3 regions of the Aliihoeflea sp. PC F10.4 genome follow, and region 2 is predicted to be linked to each of the others. Evidence: predicted binding sites of a transcription regulator. Region 2 holds the regulator's gene; each other region holds the start of a gene.
What was found. Region 2 encodes LexA, which represses DNA repair genes until DNA is damaged. Its sites were predicted from a motif close to TGTTCNNNNTGTGTTCNG; they were not measured.
Positions count from the first base shown of each region.

Region 1: the regulator LexA is predicted to act here: its motif matches at 5,743-5,760, upstream of ACX82Z_RS18675 (YifB family Mg chelatase-like AAA ATPase).
Region 3: the regulator LexA is predicted to act here: its motif matches at 4,861-4,878, upstream of ACX82Z_RS09445 (PA0069 family radical SAM protein).

Region 1 is NZ_JBTSWH010000001.1:3,721,120-3,728,458, forward strand. It holds gene ACX82Z_RS18660 (ABC transporter ATP-binding protein) at 1-1,042, opposite strand, end outside; gene ACX82Z_RS18665 (aldehyde dehydrogenase family protein) at 1,299-2,741, shown strand; gene ACX82Z_RS18670 (transglutaminase-like cysteine peptidase) at 3,034-3,657, shown strand; gene ACX82Z_RS18675 (YifB family Mg chelatase-like AAA ATPase) at 4,174-5,706, opposite strand; gene gshB (glutathione synthase) at 5,830-6,771, opposite strand; gene ACX82Z_RS18685 (putative bifunctional diguanylate cyclase/phosphodiesterase) at 6,978-7,339, shown strand, end outside.
Region 2 is NZ_JBTSWH010000001.1:1,565,420-1,572,758, forward strand. It holds gene mfd (transcription-repair coupling factor) at 1-627, opposite strand, end outside; gene ACX82Z_RS07820 (FAD assembly factor SdhE) at 635-922, opposite strand; gene recG (ATP-dependent DNA helicase RecG) at 1,012-3,120, shown strand; gene ACX82Z_RS07830 (DUF423 domain-containing protein) at 3,098-3,457, opposite strand; gene lexA (transcriptional repressor LexA) at 3,562-4,266, shown strand; gene ACX82Z_RS07840 (ComEC/Rec2 family competence protein) at 4,370-6,733, opposite strand; gene gltX (glutamate--tRNA ligase) at 6,848-7,339, shown strand, end outside.
Region 3 is NZ_JBTSWH010000001.1:1,872,124-1,879,462, reverse strand. It holds gene ACX82Z_RS09475 (AtpZ/AtpI family protein) at 1-64, shown strand, start outside; gene ACX82Z_RS09470 (F0F1 ATP synthase subunit A) at 137-886, shown strand; gene ACX82Z_RS09465 (F0F1 ATP synthase subunit C) at 961-1,185, shown strand; gene ACX82Z_RS09460 (F0F1 ATP synthase subunit B) at 1,295-1,864, shown strand; gene ACX82Z_RS09455 (F0F1 ATP synthase subunit B) at 1,874-2,353, shown strand; gene ACX82Z_RS09450 (ribonuclease HII) at 2,860-3,522, opposite strand; gene ACX82Z_RS09445 (PA0069 family radical SAM protein) at 3,641-4,795, opposite strand; gene ACX82Z_RS09440 (glycosyltransferase) at 4,933-5,397, shown strand; gene moaB (molybdenum cofactor biosynthesis protein B) at 5,400-5,945, opposite strand; gene ACX82Z_RS09430 (4-(cytidine 5'-diphospho)-2-C-methyl-D-erythritol kinase) at 5,954-6,802, opposite strand; gene ACX82Z_RS09425 (NfeD family protein) at 6,837-7,022, opposite strand; gene ACX82Z_RS09420 (S49 family peptidase) at 7,096-7,339, opposite strand, start outside.

The sequences.
Region 1 (7,339 bases), 2.2 Mb from region 2:
CGAGACGGCCCTTCATGTCGGAATTCGGCACCTTGATGATGAATTCGTCATTGCCGCACACATTGACGCGCGTGCGTATGTGGTCGCCCAGATAAATCAGTTCCTCGACCCGTGCGTCGAAAGCGTTGTCGATGCCGTTATCCGGATTGATGCGCACGCGCTCGGGCCGAAGCGAGAGCGTAGTCGCATCGCCCTTCCCCGAAACGTTGACCGGAAGCGCCCTGACGAGCGAGCCGTCATCGAGCCGCACATCGCAATCCTGACCGTTCACGCTCTCGATTTTTCCCGGCAGCCGATTGTTCTCGCCGATGAAGGCGGCGACGAAGGCGTTTTCGGGCCGCTCGTAAAGATCGGCCGGCGAAGCAAGCTGCTGGATCACGCCATCTTCGAAAACCGCGATGCGGTTCGACATGGTCAGCGCTTCGGACTGGTCATGCGTCACATAGACGACGGTAACGCCCAGATTCTCGTGGATATGCTTGATCTCGTACTGCATCTGCTCGCGCAAATTCTTGTCGAGCGCACCAAGCGGCTCATCCATCAAGACCAGCGTCGGCTCGAATACGAGGGCGCGGGCGACGGCCACGCGCTGCTGCTGGCCGCCCGAAAGTTGCGCGGGCATCCGTCCACCAAGATGGCCGAGCTTGACCATGTCGAGCGCCTTCTTGACGCGGTCAGCGATCTCGGCCTTGCCGACCCCGCGCACCTTCAACGGAAAGGCGAGGTTTTCGGCCACCGTCATATGCGGGAAGAGCGCGTAATTCTGGAAGACCATGCCGATGTCGCGCTTGTGCGGCGGCACGTTGTCGATGCGCTGCCCCTTGAGGCGTATCTCGCCATGGGTCGCGTTTTCGAAACCAGCCAGCATCATCAGGCAGGTCGTCTTGCCGGACCCGGACGGCCCGAGCATCGTCAGGAATTCGCCCCGAGCGATGTCGAGATTGAGATTTTTCACGACCAGAACTTCGCCGTCATAGCTTTTCTGGACGTTATGAAAGCGAACGAAAGTTTGATCGTCCGCAGCAATGCTGACGCTCACCATAGACAGAACTGTTCCCCTGTTGCCCGGATAGACCACCGGGCACTCATCTTTTGACCCAAGCTTCACCAATTCAAAACAAATTGCAACAGCCGCTTTTGTGCATCGCGACGGTTTTTCCCAATGCACCGCGCCGGTTTATGTGCGCCGCACCATCGCAACCCCGCGAGTTGCAAGGAACTGACGCGGTTGTGGTTTCAAGATGGACGCGCCATATCTGGCTGCAGGATTCACACGCTTGCTGAGAGGACGATTGGCCATGCTGAGGAAGACCGAATTTTACATCGACGGAAAATGGACTGCGCCGGCGAAGCCGAAGGAACTTGAGGTGATCAATCCGGCCGACGAACAGCCCTTTGCGGTCATTTCCCTCGGCTCGCAGGAAGATGTGGATTTGGCGGTTGCCGCCGCGAAGCGCGCCTTTCCCGCATGGTCGGTCACGACGAAGGAAGAGCGCCTCGCCTGGCTCGACCGGCTGCTCGAAGCCTACAAGGCCCGCATGGATGATATGGCCAAGGCGATTTCCGACGAAATGGGCGCGCCGATGACGCTTGCCATGGAAAGCCAGGCTGCCGCCGGCATCGGCCATATCAAGGCGTTCATCCGGACATTGAATACTTTCGAATTCGAGCACGCGCTCGACGAGCGCAACCCGCAGGAACGCATCGTGCATGAACCGATCGGCGTCGTCGGCTTGATCACGCCCTGGAACTGGCCGATGAACCAGGTGACGCTGAAGGTCGTGCCAGCGATCGCAGCCGGCTGCACCGTCATTCTCAAGCCTTCGGAGGTCGCGCCGCTCTCGTCCATCGTCTTTGCCGAGATCGTCGCGGCGTCGGATCTTCCGGTCGGCGTCTTCAACATGGTCAATGGCGATGGTCCGACCGTCGGCGAAGCCATGTCGCGCCATCCCGATATCGACATGATGTCGTTCACCGGCTCGACACGCGCTGGCATCGCCGTCACCAAAGCAGCGGCCGAAACGGTCAAGCGCGTAACGCTGGAGCTCGGCGGCAAATCACCCAACATCGTCTTCGCCGATTCCGATCTTGAGGCCGCGATTGCGCGTGGGCTCGATCACTGTTTCCTGAATACCGGCCAGTCCTGCAATGCGCCGACGCGCATGCTGGTGGAGCGTTCCGTATACGACCGCGCCGTGGAACTCGCCGGCGAGCATACCCGCACCAAGGTCAAGGTCGGCAATCCAGCCGAGGAAGGCGGCCATATCGGCCCGCTCGTCTCGCAAGCCCAGTTCGACAAGGTGCAGGGTCTGATCGATGTCGCCATCAAAGAGGGCGCGAAGCTCGTCGCCGGCGGTCCGGGCCGCCCAGAGGGCTTTAACCGCGGCTATTACGTTCGCCCGACCGTCTTCGCAGACGTCACCAATGAGATGACCATCGCACGCGAGGAAGTCTTCGGCCCGGTGCTCGCCATGATCCCCTTCGATGGCGAAGAAGAAGCCGTCGAGATCGCCAACGACACGCCCTACGGCCTGTCGAGCTACGTGCAGACCGGCGACGCCGAAAAGGCCCGCCGTGTTGCAAAGCGTTTGCGCGCCGGTATGGTCCAGATCAACGGAACGTCGCGCGCGCCCGGCTCTCCCTTCGGCGGCTACAAGCAATCCGGGATCGGCCGTGAAGGCGGCAAATACGGGCTGGAGGACTTTCTTGAGGTCAAGGCGGTGGCCGGCTGGCCGCAATAATGCGTGATCATCCGCATTAGCGAGACAACCGAGACGCCGCGATCAGCACCTGATCGCGGCGTTTTTCGTTAAACGCACCCGAACGGGGGCTTGGAGCGACTACCAAAAACATCAATTCGCACTTATGGTTAACGAATTATTGCCCGGATTCCGGGCAGTTTCGTGTGTGCTGATTGTCACAACGCCCCGCGCAGGCCTGTTCATATCGCCCATGTCAATTGACACCCACTTATATCAAACCTTAACGTTTCCTTAACGACACGATCAACGTGCGGAAATCGGGGTTTTGAGAATGGGCGGTTCATCACTCATCCGGCGTGCGCTTGCGGGCGCGATACTGGCGGGCGCGCTTTTTCAGGCAGCCGCTGCAGCGGCCATGCCAGCCCACGCACCCTCGATGAAGACGGGCGGCCTGACCTCGCAGCCGATCGGACATTACGAGTTTTGCCAGCGCCTGCCTCAGGAGTGCTCGATCCGCCCGGCCGATCGCGGCGCGCTCGTGGTGACCCCGGCGATTTGGCGCGCGGTCGACAAGGTCAATCGCGCGGTGAACGCGGCGGTAACACCGAAAAGCGATCTCGAAATCTACGGTCGCGAGGAATGGTGGGCCTATCCGGTCAAGGGCGTCGGTGATTGCGAGGACTACGCGCTCGAAAAGCGCAAGCGGCTCGCCGAAGCCGGCATCCCGCTGTCCAATCTCCTGATCACCGTTCTGCGCAAGGCCGATGGCGAGGGACACGCCGTCCTGACATTGCGCACGGATCGCGGCGACTTCATTCTCGACAATCTGAAGCCCGACATTCGCGCATGGACGGACACGGATTACCGGTTTCTCAAGCGTCAGGCGAGCAATCACACCGGCCGGTGGGTGACACTGCACGAGGACCGCAACCTTCTGGTCGGCGCGCTGCGCTGACCGCCCGGCGACGTTGGCCAAAACTCTTCAGCTTTGTACGCAAGCGTCCTCTCCGATCCTTGGCCCGTTCCTCGAGCGGTAGCATAATTGGCCATCTCAACCGGTTTTGACACCGGAGGCAGCCTCCGTTGTCGCCTGAGAAAATGCGCGACGGCCACGCGAAGCTCATAAGCACGCCCGAAAGATCGCCGACGGCGGCAAAAGACCAATTTTTGCCTGAACCCATTCATCTGGACTGTTTCGACTGACCTGAGAGAAATCTGAAGGTCGAGTGCTCCGGGCGAAGGTCGTATCTGGACGCGCCAGATTCGACCGACCGAAAGATGCGGTGCTGATTCCCTCGGCCAGAAAAATTGCCCTCTGGACCGTTATCTAACCCTCGTACTCATCTCGCCCAATGCACGATTCATTGTCATCCTACAGCGTCATGGATGCGCGAACCCTCCTCGCATCAGAACGAAACCCGCTCTAACGGCACCGATCACCATCAACCCGTAGCTGGGTACCACTTCGGCATCACGCGGCGGCGGCGAGCCGTTCGCCTGCAATCCGGTACGAAATAGCCTCGGCCAGATGAATGCGGCCGACCTCTTCGCTTCCGTCGAGATCGGCGAGCGTGCGCGCGACCTTCAAAACCCGGTGATATGCGCGTGCAGACAGGTTCAGCTTTTCGCTGGCATCCCGCAACAGCGCCGCACCCGCCGCATCCGGCGTGGCGACCTTCTCGATCATCGCGGCTCCGCAAAGTGCATTGGTCGTGAAAGACGGCATTTCGAGCGCGGCATAGCGCTGCGACTGGACCGCGCGCGCCGCCGCCACACGCGTTCGAACGGTTTCGCTCGTCTCAGCGCGGCCCGGCGCAATCAGATCGGCGGCGGTGACCGCCGGCACCTCGATCCGCAGATCGATGCGGTCGAGCAGCGGGCCTGAAATGCGCGCCTGATAATCGGACTGACAGCGCGGACCGCGTGCGCAGCGATGACCCGGTTCGCCCGCCATGCCGCATCGGCACGGGTTCATCGCCGCGACGAGTTGGATACGGGCGGGGTAGGAGACACGATGATTGGCGCGCGCGATCACGCTTTCTCCGTTCTCGACCGGTTGGCGAAGTGAATCGAGCACGGCCGGCTGGAACTCCGGAAGCTCGTCGAGAAAGAGCACGCCGTTATGTGCGAGCGAAACCTCTCCTGGTCGCGCGCGAAGGCCGCCGCCGACCATCGCCGCCATCGACGCGGAGTGGTGGGGACTGCGAAACGGACGCCGATCCGACAATTTACCACCAGCAAGTTCGCCTGCAATCGAGGCGATCATCGAGACTTCGAGCAGTTCCTTTGCCGCCAGCGGCGGCAGGATCGAAGGCAGGCGCTGCGCCAGCATCGATTTTCCCGAACCGGGTGGCCCGATCATCAGCAGATTATGCCCGCCGGCCGCCGCCACTTCGAGCGCGCGCTTGGCGCTTTCCTGTCCCTTGATGTCGGCAAGATCGAGCAAGCCGGCTGGGGCCGGATCGACCATCGGCTCGGGGCGGCTCAGTACCTGCGTGCCGCGAAAGTGGTTCGCCATCGCGATCAGGCTGCGCGGCGCAAGGATGTCGATATCGGCGCCGGCCCATGCCGCCTCCGATCCGCAAGCGGCCGGACAGATGAGCCCGCGCCCCTTCCCGTTTGCGCCCATCGCGGCCGGAAGAACGCCAGCGACCGGCGCGATCGTGCCGTCAAGCGACAGCTCCCCGAGAACGACATAACCGTCGAGCGCATCCGTAGGGATCGCGCCCAGCGCCGCCATCAGACCGAGCGCGATCGGCAGGTCATAGTGGCTTCCCTCCTTCGGCAGATCGGCCGGTGCCAGATTGACCGTCACCTTTTTCGGCGGCATCGACAGGCCCGACGCATGCAGCGCGGCCTGCACACGCTCGCGGCTTTCGGCCACCGCCTTGTCGGCAAGGCCGACGATATTCATACCGACCTTGCCCGGCGCGATCATGACCTGAACGTCGACCGGAACCGTTTCGATGCCCTGAAAGGCGATCGTTCGCACCCTTGAAACCATGCCCCACTCTCCTTGCGGAAACACAAGCATGAATATCAGATCAAATCAAGAACAATAAGTGAACGAAAAAGCGCGAAGGTTGTGCCTTGGTTGCACCCGGTTGCAGGGGTGGAACAAACGGTCTCAGTTGCGCTTCACCTCCACCGCATCCCAGAACCGCGCGGCGATATCGACACCGCCGAATTTCTTCACCTCGCGAACGCCCGTAGGCGAGGTTACGTTGATCTCGGTCATGTAGTCGCCGATCACGTCGATGCCGACGAGGATGAAGCCGCGCTCCTTCAGCGACGGGCCGATCCGCGCACATATCTCGCGCTCGCGCTCGGTCAGTTCGGTCGCTTCGGCGCGTCCGCCGACATGCATGTTGGAGCGCGAATCATGCTCGGCCGGCACGCGGTTGATCGCTCCGACCGGCTCGCCGTCGATCAGGATGATGCGCTTGTCGCCCTTGCGGACTTCCTTCAGATAGCGTTGGACGATGAAGGGCTCGCGGAACATCTGCTCGAACATTTCGAGCAGGGAGGCGAGGTTTCGGTCGCCCTCCTGCAGCATGAAGATACCCGCGCCGCCATTTCCATACAGCGGCTTGACGATGATGTCGCCATATTCCTTGCGGAAGGCGTCGACCTCGCGCGGATCCTTGGTAATCAGCGTTTCGGGCATCAGGTCGGGGAACTCGGTAACGAAAATCTTTTCAGGCGAGTTGCGCACCCAGGCAGGGTCGTTGACCACGAGCGTCTTCGGGTGGATGCGCTCGAGAAGATGCGTCGTGGTGATGTAGTTCATGTCGAAAGGCGGGTCCTGGCGCAGGAGAACCACGTCCATTTCGCCGAGATCCATACGCTGCGGCTCACCGAGCGTGAAATGCGCGCCCTTCACGTCGTCCACGCGCATTTCCTCGGCATACGCCGTCACTTTGCCGTTTCGCATCGAAAGACGATCAGGCGTGTAATGAAACAGCGCATGGCCACGCTTTTGCGCTTCCAGCGCCAGCGCGAAAGTGGTGTCGCCCGCAATCGAAACGGTCGAGACATGGTCCATCTGGAAAGCGATTCTCAAGGTCATGGAAGCTCCGGGCCGGCTGGGCGGTAACTGTCGTCACCGCCATCTAGAGGTTTCATATCCGATTGCCAATCCGCGCGCTCAACTCGGTGGCGCTCACGTTTGCGAAAGCTTTTTGTGCAAGCGTGCGCGGCATCATTGAAAAGGGCTGCGAAGCTTTGAGGAGCGCAAGCGAAACAATATCGGTAGCCGATGCGCCGCTGGGGATCATGACCGATCCGCTGACGGGGCTTGGCACGCGGCTTCGTCTCGAAGACAAGATCATCCGCCTGATCGCCAAGCGCAAAGCCGATCCAGCGCCCTTTGCGATCGCCATCGTTGATCTGGACGGCTTCAAGCCGATCAACGATCTTTATGGCCGAAGCGCCGGCGATGGAATTTTGAAACAGGCCGCGCTGCGCCTTCGCGCCGCGCTCGATGACGCATCGACGGTCACGCGGACCGGTTCCGACGAGTTCACGATCTTGTCGCCCTTCGTCTTCAGCGCAAAGGCGGCTGAACGGCTGGCTTACACGCTGGTCGACGTGCTTTCGGCACCCTACGACATCGGTGCGCGCACAGTCCGGCTGAC
Region 2 (7,339 bases):
GGTCGTGCGCTGCGACGCCGGATCGAAGGCGCGGATCGATTCCAGCGTATCGCCGAAAAAGTCGAGTCGAAGGGCTTCGTCCGCTCCGGGCGCGAGCAGATCGAGAATGCCGCCGCGCACGGCGTATTCTCCGACATCCCGTACGGTCGCTACGCGCTCGAAACCGCTCGTTTCGAGCCGCGCAGAAAGGTCTTTCATATCGACCTGATTACCCGGCCGGGCGATGAGAGTTTGCGCTGCCACGAAATCGAGCGGCGGCATCTTCTGGAGCACAGCATTCGCGCTGACGAGGACGACTGCACGATGCTGCTTGTCGCGCAGCGCAGCAATCGACGCCATCGCATCGAGACGGCGCGCAACCGTGTCCGAGCCGGGCGAGACGCGGTCGTAAGGCAGGCAATCCCAGGCCGGAAGTTCCAGAACCGGCAGGCCGGGCATGGCGAAGCGCAACACGTCGGCGAGCGCGGGAATCTTCTGTCCGTCGCGCGCGAGGAAAACGATCGGTCCGTCTTGTGCCGCCGCAATCGCCGCAATCGCGAACGCCTCGTAACCGTCCGACACGCCGTCTACGATGACCGGCTCGCCCGAAATCTTCGCGGGCAGATGGATGGGATTGAGAAGTGTCATGGCTCTGTCAGTTCGCAAGGCTGCGGGCCTGGTCGATCATCCGGCGCACGACCGCATTGTCCTGATGAGCCGGCACATTCAGTTCGCCGGTCACCCATTTGACGATATCCGCGTCGGCCTCGCCGAGGAGCGATTCGAACAGTTCGAGTTCGGCGTTTGCAAGGCTTGGCAGTTCCCGATCCGCAAAGCCGCCGACGACCAGATCAGCCTCGCGCGTGCCGCGATGCCAGGCGCGAAAGCGCGCCTTGCGCTTGCGGATTTCGAGCGGGTCGTTGCGAAAGGTGATGTCTGACATGGGGAAAATCCGGTTGGCCCGCGCATATAGCGTCTGACAGGGCCGATGTCAGCCTTTGCGCGTTCGAACCGCGTCGATAGTATCGCACCATGCGTCCCACCGAACTTGATCCTCTTTTCGCGCCTGTCACCTCGCTCGTCGGCATCGGCGAGAAGACGGCTGACCTCATGCGTCGCATCGTGACAGCCGACACGACGGGCCGTGATTTGCGCGCCGCCGATATTCTCTTCGTGCCGCCCTATGCGGTGATCGACCGGACGCGACGCCCCGGCATAGCGCAGTCCGGCGAAGGCTCCATCGTCACACTCAACCTGACCGTCGACCGTCATCAGCCTCCACCGCGCGGACGTGGCTCGGTGCCCTACCGTGTCTTCGCATTCGATGAGACGGGCGAGATCGCGCTGACCTTTTTCCACGCCAAAGGCCAATGGCTGGAAAAGCTGATGCCCGAGGGAAGCGAGATCGTCGTCTCGGGCAAGGTCGAGTGGTTCAATGGCCGCCCGTCCATGGTCCATCCCGATCATATCGTCGCCAAGGAAGATGCCGCCTCCCTGCCCTTGATCGAGCCCGTCTATCCGATGACGGCGGGACTTTCGGCCAAGCTCCTGCGCAAGGCGATTTCGTCCGCGCTCGAACGCCTTCCCGCTCTGCCCGAATGGCAGGATGCGTCCGTCCTCGACCGTCACCGATTCCCGACATTCGGCGAGGCGCTTGTCGAACTGCATCGACCCGAAAACGCGGCCGACTGCGAATCGACAAGCCCGGCATGGCGGCGTCTCGCCTATGACGAGCTCCTTGCCGGACAGGTCGCGCTCGCGATGGTGCGCATGCGGATGCGCAAACTAGCAGGACGCAAGCTGACTGGCGACGGGTCGCGCGGCGAGGCGGTGCGAGCCGCCCTGCCCTATGGCCTGACCGGCGCGCAGGAACGCTCGGTTCGTGAGATCGAGGCCGATCTTGCCCAGCCCGACCGGATGCTGCGCTTGCTTCAGGGCGATGTCGGCTCCGGAAAAACGGTGGTCGCCCTGATGGCGATGGCGCGCGCCGCCGAGGCAGGTGCGCAATCAGCGCTGATGGCTCCGACCGAAATTCTCGCGCGTCAGCATTTTTCGACAATTGCTCCTTTGGCCGAGAAAGCCGGCCTCACTGCCGCCATCCTGACTGGCCGGGAAAAGGGTCGTGAACGGGCGCAGACGCTGGCCGCCATCGCCGACGGGTCCATCGATATCGTCATCGGCACGCACGCGATCTTCCAGGACGCGGTGGCCTTCCGCGACCTCGCGCTCGCGGTGATCGACGAGCAGCACCGCTTCGGCGTTCATCAGCGGCTTGCCATCGGCGCGAAAGGCGCGGCAGTCGACATTCTCGTCATGACAGCGACTCCGATCCCGCGCACGCTGGTGCTGACTGCGTTCGGAGACATGGATGTCTCGCGCCTCGACGAAAAGCCTGCCGGGCGTCAGCCGATCCAGACCGTCACGCTACCTCTCGAACGCCTGTCGGACCTGATCGAACGCATTCGACGTGCAGTGAGCGAAGGCCAGAAAATCTACTGGATCTGCCCACTCGTGGAGGAAGCCGAAGGCATGGACGTGATGTCCGCCGCCGACCGGCATAAAGCGCTGGCCGAGATTTTCGGCTCCGATGTCGGGCTGGTTCACGGCCGCATGTCGGGCGCGGCGAAAGACGAGGCGATGGCCGATTTTAAAGCCGGACGCACCCGTATTCTCGTTGGAACGACTGTCATCGAGGTCGGCGTCGACGTGCCGGACGCCACCATTATCGTCATCGAACACGCCGAAAGGTTCGGCCTTGCGCAACTGCACCAGTTGCGCGGACGGGTCGGGCGCGGCGATGCGGCTTCGAGTTGCGTGCTTCTCTATCAATCTCCGCTCGGCGAGATCGCGAAGCAGCGCCTTTCGGTCATGCGCGACACCGAAGACGGGTTCCGCATCGCCGAAGAGGATTTGAAACTGCGCGGCGAAGGCGAATTGCTCGGCACGCGCCAGTCCGGCACGCCGGGTTTCCAGCTTGCACGGCTCGAACACCACGCCGATCTTCTCGCCATCGCACGCGACGACGCACGCCTTTTGCTCGACCGCGACCCTGACCTTACCGGTCCGCGTGGCAAGGCAATCCGCACGCTTCTCTATCTGTTTGGCCGCGACGACGCGATCAGGTTGATTCGCGCCGGTTGAGGAATGCCGAAAGCGCCACGAGCAGCCAGCCCGCGATCAGGAGTAGGCCACCTGCCGGAGCGGCCATCGGGAAAAGCCGCGTTTCGAGGAACGAGCGCGCGACAAGATCGCCGCAAAATAAGAGAATGCCGGCAACGATCGTCCAGCCGCCCGCGATCTGCCATCGACCGAACCACCCCGCCGATACCACCAGCAGGGCCGGTGCATGGATAAGCAGGAACGACGCGGCCGTGCCGAGATCGCCACCTGTGCGATGCGCTGCAACCGCCGATAAGGCCACGCCGCTTGCACCGAACAGCGCCCCTATTGCGAAGAGAATCCGCCCCGGTTCAATCATTTCAGCCCCTGATTCATGCAATTTCGTCGTGACTCTTGCAGAACACAACTGGAACAGGTAGGTTTGTTCTGGTTTTGTTTTAACGATTCCTTTTAAGGCCAGCCATGCTGACGCGCAAGCAACACGAACTCCTTCTCTTCATCCATCAGCGCCTCAAGGAGAGCGGTGTGCCGCCCTCCTTCGACGAAATGAAGGAAGCGCTGGGGTTGGCTTCAAAATCCGGCATTCACCGGCTGATCACCGCTCTTGAGGAGCGAGGCTTCTTGCGCCGCATGCCAAACCGGGCGCGCGCCCTGGAAGTTATCAAGCTGCCGGAGTCGATTTCTCAGCCTCCGAAACGCTTTCAACCGAGCGTCATTCAGGGCAGCCTCTCGGATAAGCCTGCGGCGAAGCCGGAACGACAGCCGCTACAGCCCGCGACCCGCGGTCCCATCGAGGTTCCAGTCATGGGGCGGATCGCGGCAGGTGTGCCGATCGACGCCATCCAGCACGCAACACGCGCCGTTACCGTCCCGCCAGACATGCTGACGGGTGGCGAGCATTACGCGCTGGAAGTTCACGGCGATTCAATGGTCGAGGCCGGTATCCTTGATGGTGACACAGTTATCATCCGCTCGGGCCAATCCGCGACGCCAGGCGAAATCGTGGTCGCACTCGTCGACGATCAGGAAGCGACGCTCAAACGCTTTCGCCGCAAAGGCGCGTCGATTGCACTCGAGGCCGCCAATCCGGCCTATGAGACCAAGATCTACGGCTCGGACCGTGTGAAGGTGCAGGGCAAGCTGGTCGGGCTGATCCGGAAATACTGAACTGGAAGCTGATACGACCTGGGTTGACACAGGGCGAGCGAGGTTATCGAGAAGGAAGCCGGTGTTCGGTTCGATGGGTGGTTATATGCCAACGCATCAATGATCAGTCGTTTTCGGCTTGCGATGGCTCGGCTGGTGCCGGTCGTTCGGGACGGACGTAAGGTCCCATTCCGCGCGCGGCGCGTGAGAAGCGGCGATGATCGTGCCAGGGTCGATATGGCTCGGTGATCGCATATCGTATGTGAGGTTGTGCCGCTCCCTCGCTCCGCCATGTGATCTGCGCACTGCCGCCTCTTGCCAGATCGCGCGCGGTTATTACCTTCACCGAAGGGGCGCGACATGGGTTTTCGGCGGTCGCGTCCGCAATGACGATCAGCCCTGCCTCGCCGCAAACCTGTTCAGCGATTTCTGCTGTTTCGGCATAAGCAATGACGTTTCCTTTCGCACTCGTCGCGGTGCAAAGCCCTTCATGGCAGACGAAGACGCCGTCAGTCTGCCCAGGCACGACCTGTTCCGGCCCTAATGGCCGTTCGAAATTCTGCACGTCGAAGGCTCGTAGCCAGTTCTGGATCGTGAAGCGGTTCGGACGCTGGCGATTGACCGCGATGCCGCCGCTTGTCGTGCTAACTGCAACCAGCCGCGCGTCTTCTGAAATCAACACGTCCGGCAATTGGCGTGTTGCGAGCAGCGCAATGCCAGCAGCGATCAGCGGTACCGCCGCCCAGCGCAGGACACCTCCCGTCATGGTCAAAATGACGAGTGCGCAAGTCAGAACCAGCACCGCGGAAAGCGGTATGGCACCGGTCGCATCGAACGCCGATCTCTCGGCCAACCAGAACGCGATCGTCGTCATTCCCCATATGCCCATCCCCATCAGGTCGAGCGGCAGGCCATCGAGACCAACCGGCATCAAGACTGTCGCGAGCACCGCCATGGGCATGATGATGATGGAAACGAGCGGCATCGCTGTGAGATTTGCGATGACGCCCAATGGAGAGATCTGCTGGAAGTGCCAGGCGGTGAACAACGCCGTTGCCACCCCTGCTATGATCGATGTCATCGCAAGTGCCGTTGCGTTGGACAAACCGGAGCGGAGCAGACCCGCCTTCGGCGGTGGGCCGCGATCTTCAAGACGATCGCGCTTGCGTGCGCTCCAAGCGCCATATGCGGCAATCAGCGCGGCGGTCGCGGCAAACGACATCTGGAAGCTCGGGCCGATCACCTCATGCGGTGAGACGAGGATGATGATCAGTGCCGATATCGCCAGATTGCGCATCGTCAGCGCCGCGCGATCGAACAAAACCGCGATCAGCATGACGGCAAGCATCAGGAACGCGCGCTGTGCGGCGATGTCCCCGCCCGACACGATGAGGTAAAATCCTGTGCCGAACAGGGCGGTGCCGGCGGCGTATTTTTTCACCGGATGCCGCGTGGCAAGACCGGGAAAAAACGCAGCCGCCGTGCGGATGGAGACCATGATCGTGCCGCCGACGAGCGCCATGTGCAGCCCCGAGATCGATATGACATGGTAGAGTCCGGTAATCCGCATCGCTTCATTGGCAGCTTCGGGAATGCCTGTTCGTATCCCTGTGATCAACGCGGCTGCAATGCCGCCTTCCATGCCGCCGATACGCGCGACGATCCGCTCGGCCACATCGCCGCGCCGACTTTCGATCCATGTGCCAAGGCGCTCCTTGCGCGTCGATGCCGTCGCGAGTTCCGTTGCGTCCGGTCCTCTCATGAAAAAGCCGCTACCGCCAATGCCGTCGAAATAGCGCTTGAAGGCGAAATCGTAGCTTTGCGGGCGCACCGGCCCCGACGGCGGCATCAGGCGGGCGATGCCGACAACGCCTGCGCCGGGCACGAGGCCATCGGGAATCGAACGCGCCGTGACGCGGACCCGGTCGGGCGCATAGCGCAGTTCTGGACGGCCGGTCGAGACGACATCGAGTGTAAGCCGCACGCGGCCGCTTTCCTGATGCTCTATGCGCACGACGCGTCCAGTGAGCTGGATCGTGATCTCCGATCCTAGAACTTTTGTATCGGCTAGCCTCGTCTCGACCTTCGCCGCCATCATTCCCGCAAACGTCAGGAGAATCGCGGCGATGGCGGCGCGCGTCACCCCTCCGGCAACGGTTGCCGGCAGGAGGGCGAGGCTGATCAGAACCGGTACCAAGAGACTGACGAAACCGGGCTCCCAAGGCAGGTTGAAATAGATGAGCGTTCCCAATGCGAGCAACACCGGCACGAACAGGAACGCCATTCCATGGTCAAGTTCATATTCCACCGATCGTTGCAGTGAAGCGAGACTGAACCCGAACCGACCGATCCGGTGCCGCAACCGGGCCGGCACCGCATATGAAGATTTTCCGGCGGCAGTGATCGACTGTGCCGAAACAAACGGATCCTGAACACCGCCTAATAAGCGCCGCTCGTCGATGACGATCGTCTCCCGTCTGTCCCCCATCGTGCCCCCACGGCCGTTCCCGGTGCTTGCACCGCGACTTGCCTATGCTACATGAGCGCCACGAGAACGCCACATATCGCTTCGGCGATACGGCTGCGAAAATCAGGAACATCCATGACCCGTCCCGTCGTCACACGCTTTGCTCCCTCGCCCACTGGCTATCTGCATATTGGCGGCGCACGCACGGCGCTGTTTAACTGGCTCTATGCCAGACACACGGGCGGGAAGATGCTCTTGCGCATCGAGGATACGGACCGCGAGCGCTCGACCGATGCGGCGACGGCCGCCATTCTCGACGGGCTTAAATGGCTCGGCCTCGACTGGGACGGAGAGCCGGTATCGCAATTCGAGCGCGCCGAGCGACATCGGGAAATCGCCCAGGAGCTCGTGAAACGCGGCAAGGCTTATCACTGCTACGCCTCGCAAGACGAATTGACCGAAATGCGAGAAAAGGCCCGCGCCGAAGGCAAGCCGCCGCGCTATGATGGTCGCTGGCGCGATCGCGATCCATCCGAAGCGCCTGCGGGCGTCAAGCCGGTCGTGCGGATCAAGGCGCCGCAGGATGGCTATACTATCGTTCAAGACAAGGTGCAGGGGGAGGTGCGC
Region 3 (7,339 bases), 310 kb from region 2:
GATGCGTTCGGCAGGCGTTGTTGCCGAACACCCAGTGCGGACGCCGGACGGCGACCGGAACTGATACGGAACTGATACGGAACTTGGAATTTGACACGGCGCGGTTGGCGCCGGCTTTGTTATCGAGGGGCGCCTGATGGCCGACGATCCGATCTCCCAATTTCAGATCTCCAGACTGATTCCGATCGAAATCGGGGGACTCGACTTTTCTTTCACCAATTCGTCGCTCTTCATGGTCGCTTCCGTCGTGACCGCCGGTGCGTTTCTTTATCTGACGACATCGAGCCGCGGCCTTGTGCCGGGCCGCGCCCAGTCGGTTTCGGAGATGTCATACGAGTTCATCGCCAATATGCTGCGCGATGCGACCGGCCAGCACGGCATGAAGTTCTTCCCGCTCGTCTTCTCGCTGTTCATGTTCATCCTGACGGCGAATATGTACGGCATGTTCCCGTATTTCTTCACGGTGACGAGCCACATCATCGTGACGTTCGGCCTCGCCATGCTGGTGATGACGACGCTCGTCGCCTACGGTCTGAAGACCCACGGGCTGCGCTTTTTCAAGCTGTTCGTCCCGCACGGCGTCCCCGGCGTGCTCGTGCCGCTGGTCGTCGCGATCGAGATCATTTCGTTTCTCTCGCGCCCGGTCAGCCTTTCGGTTCGTCTCTTCGCGGCAATGCTTGCCGGCCACATCACGGTGAAGGTCTTCGCAGGCTTTATCGCGACGCTGGGTTCGCTCGGCGCTGTCGGTATCGCAGCGGCCATCCTGCCGCTCTTCCTGACGGTCGCGATCACCGCGCTCGAATTCCTGATCTCGTTCATCCAGGCCTATGTCTTCGCGATCCTGACCTGCATGTATCTGAACGACGCGCTTCATCCGGAGCACTGAGTTCGACAAGTTTCACCGGCGGTCCCGCCATCCTCGAACACCAACATTCGAACAGTCCACGAAGGAGTTTTGAAATGGAAGTAGAAGCAGCAAAGGCGCTTGGCGCAGGCATCGCCTGCCTCGGCATGGCCGGTACCGCTCTCGGTCTCGGCAACATCTTCGGCAGCTACCTCTCGGGCGCGCTGCGCAACCCGTCGGCAGCCGACGGCCAGTTCGGCCGCTTGATCTTCGGCTTCGCCGTCACGGAAGCTCTGGGCATCTTCTCGCTGCTCATCGCTCTGCTCCTCCTCTTCACGTAAGATGAGGCCCGGCCGGCGGGCGCTTTCGGTGCCCGCATGGCCGGAATCTACCAAGTGCTGAGACCCGCCGGTCGCCAAGCGTGGCCGGCAACATGAGCAGGGGATGCACATGTTCGTAACGCCTGGATACGCGCAGGACGCCGTTCCCGCCGAAGGCGAATTGCAGACCGAAGTGGTGGAAGTCCACGAGGAGAGCGGTTTTCCGCCCTTCGAGACGGAGTTCTATCCCTCGCAGCTTTTGTGGCTGGCGATCAGCTTCGGCCTTTTCTATCTTTTCCTGCAAAAGGTGGTGCTGCCGAGAATCGGAAACATTCTCGAAGTACGCCGGGACCGCATTGCCCATGATCTCGATCAGGCGGCGCGGAACAAGGAAGAAGCCGACGCTGCGATTGCTGCTTATGAGCAGGAACTCGCCGATGCGCGTTCCAAGGCGCATGCGATCGCGCAGGAAGCTCAGGATTCGGCCAAGGCCGATGCCGAGGCACAGCGCAAGTCGGTGGAAGCCGAACTTGATCGCAAGCTTGTGGACGCCGAACGCCGCATCGCTGCCGTTCGCGACACGGCGATGAAGGATGTCGGCACGATCGCCGAGGAAACGGCCGGCGCGATCGTCGAGGCGTTGATCGGGCAGAAGCCGGACGACAAGGCGGTATCAGCCGCTGTCGGCCAGGTTCGATAGGAGGCACGGATGGATGCAACATTTTGGGCCACCGTAGGCCTCGTCGTCTTCCTCGCACTCGTCGTCTATCTGCGCGTTCCCGGCATGATCGGGCGCAATCTCGACCAGCGTGCCGAGCGCATCCGCAACGAACTCGAAGAAGCCCGCAAGCTGCGTGAAGAAGCGCAGCAATTGCTGGCCGAGTATCAGCGCAAGCGCAAGGAGGCCGAGCAGGAAGCCGGCGAGATCGTAGAGGCGGCCAAGCGTGAAGCGGGCCACCTCGTCGAGGAAGCCAAGCAGCGGTCGCAGGAATATGTCGCGCGCCGCACGGCGCTGGCCGAGCAGAAGATCGCGCAGGCCGAGCGCGACGCAGTCAACGCCGTTCGCTCGAACGCCGTCGACATCGCCGTCGCGGCTGCTTCCAAGCTTCTGGAGGAGCGCGCTGACGCCAAGGTGAAGACGCAGCTCTTCAAGTCTTCGCTTGATGACGTGAAGGCTCGGATGAACTGATCCGTCGCGATCTGCACAATAACGAAACCCCGCCTCGGCGGGGTTTTTTTGTTTGCGGAGATTGATCCGGTCCTCACTCGCAGTGAGCGTTCTTGAACGCTAATGCATTGTCTTTCAAAAACGGGAATCGGGTTCGGGATAAAGACGCGTGTAAAACAACAACTAAGCGCGCGGAGTGAATCTGAAAGATCGCGACGCAACAAAGCCGAAGCGTGAATTCTTGTGAGCCTTGTAACAAGTACGACAGCAGGCCGGCACAGGAATGACGGCATCAAGGTCTATGCAAACGAGAGGCGTTCGCGCTTGGCATTCGCATAACTGCATCCGTCATTCCTGATTGAAGCGGAGCATGGGCTGAAGGACGAGCACGGGAATGACGGTCTTCAAAATCGCAAACGCCGAAGACTGACGAAAAGCTTTAGTGCAGTCATTCCTATGCTCGTCACATGAATCCACGCCTCGACCTGACCATTGAATGACAACAATTAGAAAATGCGGCCTTTAGCCTACTCTGCCGCGTCCAGTCTGAAGGGCGCAAAGGACAGACGGTGAAGCCGCGTCAGTGGACCATGGGCCTCGATGGCTGTGCGATGGCGCACGGTGGCATACCCCATATGCACATCGAAGCCGTAGCTGACGTGGATTGAAGCCGTGCGTGTCATCATCCTGTCGCGCGTCACTTTCGCGATGATGGACGCGGCTGCAATGGATTGCGATCGCTGGTCGCCCTTGACGACCGCCTTGCCATCGCAGGTGAGGCCTGGAGGAATGTCGCGGCCATCGGCAAGAACCAGTCTGGGTTCGACGCAGAGCAGCTTCACCGAGTGGCACATGGCCTCGAGGCTCGCCTTGCGAATGTCGCTGCGGTCGATCGAATGCGCGGACACGGAGGCGACGGAAACCGCCAGTGCCTTTTTCAGGATATCGTCGAAAACGACTTCACGCTCGGCATGACCCATGCGCTTCGAATCGTCGAGGCCCTTGGGAATACGCTTGGGATCGAGAATGACGGCGGCGGCGACGACCGGACCTGCAAGCGGCCCGCGTCCAGCTTCGTCTGTTCCGCAGACTGGCCAAAGCCCCTCGCGCTGTGCGGCGCGCTCCATCCGGAAGTCCGGGCGCACAGGCAGGTTGAAGAGAAGCGGAGAATCGGAGCGTTGGCGAGCCATGTTGCGGCAATGCTCGCATCGCGTCCGATTCTCCGCAAGTCCTTCCCGTCCTTGGGGCGGGGCGGGAAGGGCATTCCGTCAGGCTGGATTGGGGACAGGCCGGACGAAACTGAATATTCTAGAGCAGGCTGAGCTGCTCGCCCTTGCGTGCGGGCGGATTGAAAAGATCCGTGCGCAGTTTCATGCGCTGCGTGTTGAGGCCGAGCCGTTTGGCAGCAAGCTCGAAGCGCCTGCCGATCTGCCAGGCATAAGGGCCGGACCCTCTCATGCGCTTGCCCCATTCAGCGTCGTAATCCTTCCCGTCGCGCATCGAGCGCACAAGCGACATCACATGCCGGTAGCGGTCGGGATAATGCTGCAGCAGCCAATCCTTGAAGATCGAGCTGACTTCGAGGGGCAGGCGCAAGATGACGTATCCCGCCTCGCTCGCGCCGGCAGCGGTCGCCGAATCGAGTATGCGCTCGATCTCCGCATCGTTGAGGCCGGGAATGACAGGCCCGATCATCACAGATGTCGGAATGCCGGCTTCGCTCAATGCGCGGATCGTTTCGAGCCGCCGTGGCGGCGTTGCCGCGCGCGGCTCCATCGCTCTCGCCAGCTTTCGGTCGAGCGTGGTGACGGACAGTGCCACCTTGGCCAATCCCTTCTCGGCCATGCGAGAGAGAATATCGATGTCGCGCATGACCAGCGCCGATTTCGTCACGATGCCGACGGGGTGCTCGTGTTTTTCCAGCACTTCGAGGATTTCGCGCATGATGCGCCACTGCTTCTCGATCGGCTGGTAGGGATCGGTGTTGGTGCCGATCGCGATCGTCTTCGGCTGATAGCCTTCCTTGCCAAGTTCCCGTTCGAGAAGGCGGGCGGCGTCCGGCTTGGCGAACAGTTTCGATTCGAAATCGAGACCGGCAGACAGGCCCATATAGCTGTGCGTGGGGCGCGCGAAGCAATAGACGCAGCCGTGCTCGCAGCCGCGATAGGGATTGATCGAGCGGTCGAAGGAAATGTCGGGCGATTCGTTACGCGTGATGATCGTGCGCGGCTTTTCGATCTGCACGTCCGTCTTGAACGGTGGCAATTCCTCGAAGGAACTCCAGCCATCGTCAAAAACGTCGCGTTGATGTTTTTCGTAGCGCCCGCTCGGATTGACGCCCGCACCACGGCCCCGGCGTCGATCGGGAATCACCCTGAGGCCGCTTTCCTCGACCATCGCGTTGGCCATATGCGCATCTCCGCTCATGAAAGCGGCAACGTCGGCCTGTCTGATCTGTTCCATTTCACGCTCCTGCCGCCGGTGGTGGCATGTCGATTCGTCAATGAAACTATTCCTATCTTACGAAAAAGAACAAAACAAGAACTTTATGCGGTGTTTCGTTAACTGGCGCAGTTCATGCGTTTGCGCTAATTCAAGTCATGATCTCGGTTCTGATCGAAACCAGAAACAGCGAGGCTGAACTCGCGCGAACGCTGGCGTCGCTTGTCGCCGGTGCTGTAGAAGGCGTGGTGCGCGAGGTCATCGTGTGTGATCGAGGGTCCACGGATGGGACGGCGACGGTCGCCGAGCACGCAGGGTGCGTGTTTTTAGCCGACGCAGCCGTCACGGGTGGCGTCAAGGTTGCGCGGGGGGACTGGCTGCTCGTTCTCCAGCCCGGCGCGCGCATGGCGTCCGGTTGGATCGAACCGGTGCGCGAGCATGTGTCGGTATCGCCGCTGCCGGCTTCGTTTTCCCGGTCGCCGCAAACCGCTCGTTCGCTGTGGTCGCGCCTGTTCGCCCGGCCGCCTGCGTTTTCAGAAGGGCTGCTTGTGCCGAAGCCTGCTTTCGGCAGCAAAAGGCAAAGGCCGCTGCGCCTTCGTGCCGAAATCCACGCCGCAGACTGAACCTAGACCACTGTGCCAGCGCCGCGTTTCAGGTGTTCGTCGAGACGCGGCATGATCTCCACGAAATTGCACGGCATGTGCCGGTAGTCGAACTGGTCCTTGAGAATGCCGTCCCACGCGTCCCGGCAGGCGCCGGGCGAGCCGGGCAGAACGAAAACGAAGGTCTGGTTCAAAAGGCCGGCCGTGGCGCGGCTCTGGATCGTCGAAGTGCCGATCTTGTCGGCCGAAATCTTGTGAAAGAGCGTGGAAAATCCGTCCATGCGCTTTTCGAAGATCGGTTCGAGCGCTTCGGGTGTTACGTCGCGGCCGGTAAATCCCGTCCCGCCGGTCGTGATGATCGTGTCGATCGAGGCGTCGCTGCTCCACGACTGCACCTTAGCGCGGATCGCGGCCACGTCGTCCTTGACGATTTCGCGCGCGCCCAGGGCATGGCCTGCTGCTGCGATCCGGTCGACCAGCGTCTGCCCGGATTTGTCGGTCGTCATGTCGCGCGTGTCCGAAACGGTCAGCACGGCGAAGGTGACTGGAATGAAAGGACGTTCGCTCATGTCTCGATTCATCTCCTGAATTCGCCGGACGCATGGCTGCGAGTTGCCTTGACGAACCATGAAGGCTGCCGGGCGTGCAATTGTTCCGCGGCACGGTTCGCCGAAACCATGTCCGGAAAAATCCCGAAACACGTCGCGCCGGAGCCTGACATGCGCGCAAGGCGTGCGCCGCACGCGTCGAGCGCAGCCAAAACTTCGGCGATGATGGGTGCGTAGCCTAAGGCCGGTTCCTGCAGATCGTTGCGGCAGCTCGAAAGCCAGTCGACGACGTCGTTTGGGTGTTCGAGTGGGGGCAAGGGCGTGTTGTTCGGCGAGGACAGACGCAGGAATATTTCGGGCGTTGGCACTTCGACGCCCGGATTGACGAGCACCATCGCCAGCGAGGGGAATGAAGAGACGAGCGAAATCTCCTCGCCAATACCGCGTGCGATGAGCGGCTCGGCGGCAAGGCACATCGGCACGTCCGCGCCGAGTGTTGCCCCCGTCGACGACAAACTGACATCAGAACGAGCAATCTCGGCCATCGCTGCAAGACACGCCGCCGCGTCGCTCGACCCGCCGCCGATGCCGGATGCGGGCGGCAGGTTCTTGGTCAAGGTGATCGACAATGGCTGCGTAAATGAATGCCGCTGTCGAAAAAGATCTCGGGCGCGCAGGACGAGATTGTCGCCATCGCCGGGAATCGCATCCGCGAACGGCCCCTCGATCCGGAACGAATCGGCCCGGGCCGTCTCGACAGTGAGTTCGTCGCCCAGTTCGGTGAAGACGACGAGCGAATCGATTTCGTGATAACCGTCGGAGAGCCGTCCGGTCACATGCAGTGCCAGATTGATCTTGGCAGGCGCGCGCAACCTCATTTGCGGTCGATCGATCAACCCGCCTTCGCCGGTTTCAGTCCTTGGCAACCCGGTACTCACCGCTGACTGGGTCCTTGACGAGCGTACCGATTGCGCCGGTCCGCGCCTCGGATTCGGCGCGGCGGGTGCGCGCGGTCAGCTTCTCGGCCTCACGAATGAACGCGCGGTAGCCGATCAGGGCGGCAGCGCCGACCGCCGCGAAGAAAATCAGTTGAGGCATGACGCCATGTCCCTTGGCTCGAACGTTCATGGAAACATCGAAAACGCCATTCTAGGCGTTTTCGTGATGACGTTCAAAGCCCGTATCGGTTCCAAAGCGCCCGTTCGCTCGCCGCATCCGCCAGCCCCTCGGCAGCGGAGTGTGCGATCTGTTGCGAAAGCCCGCCGACGCCAAGCTTGCGGCCGAAAAGGCCTCGCGGCATCGTGATCAGTTGCAGCTTCGTCTTTTCGCCGTAGCGCTCCTTCAGCACCTCGCGCATGTCGCCGAGTTGATCCACGAGGCCGAGTTGGAGACCCTTCTTACCGCTCCAGAAAAGC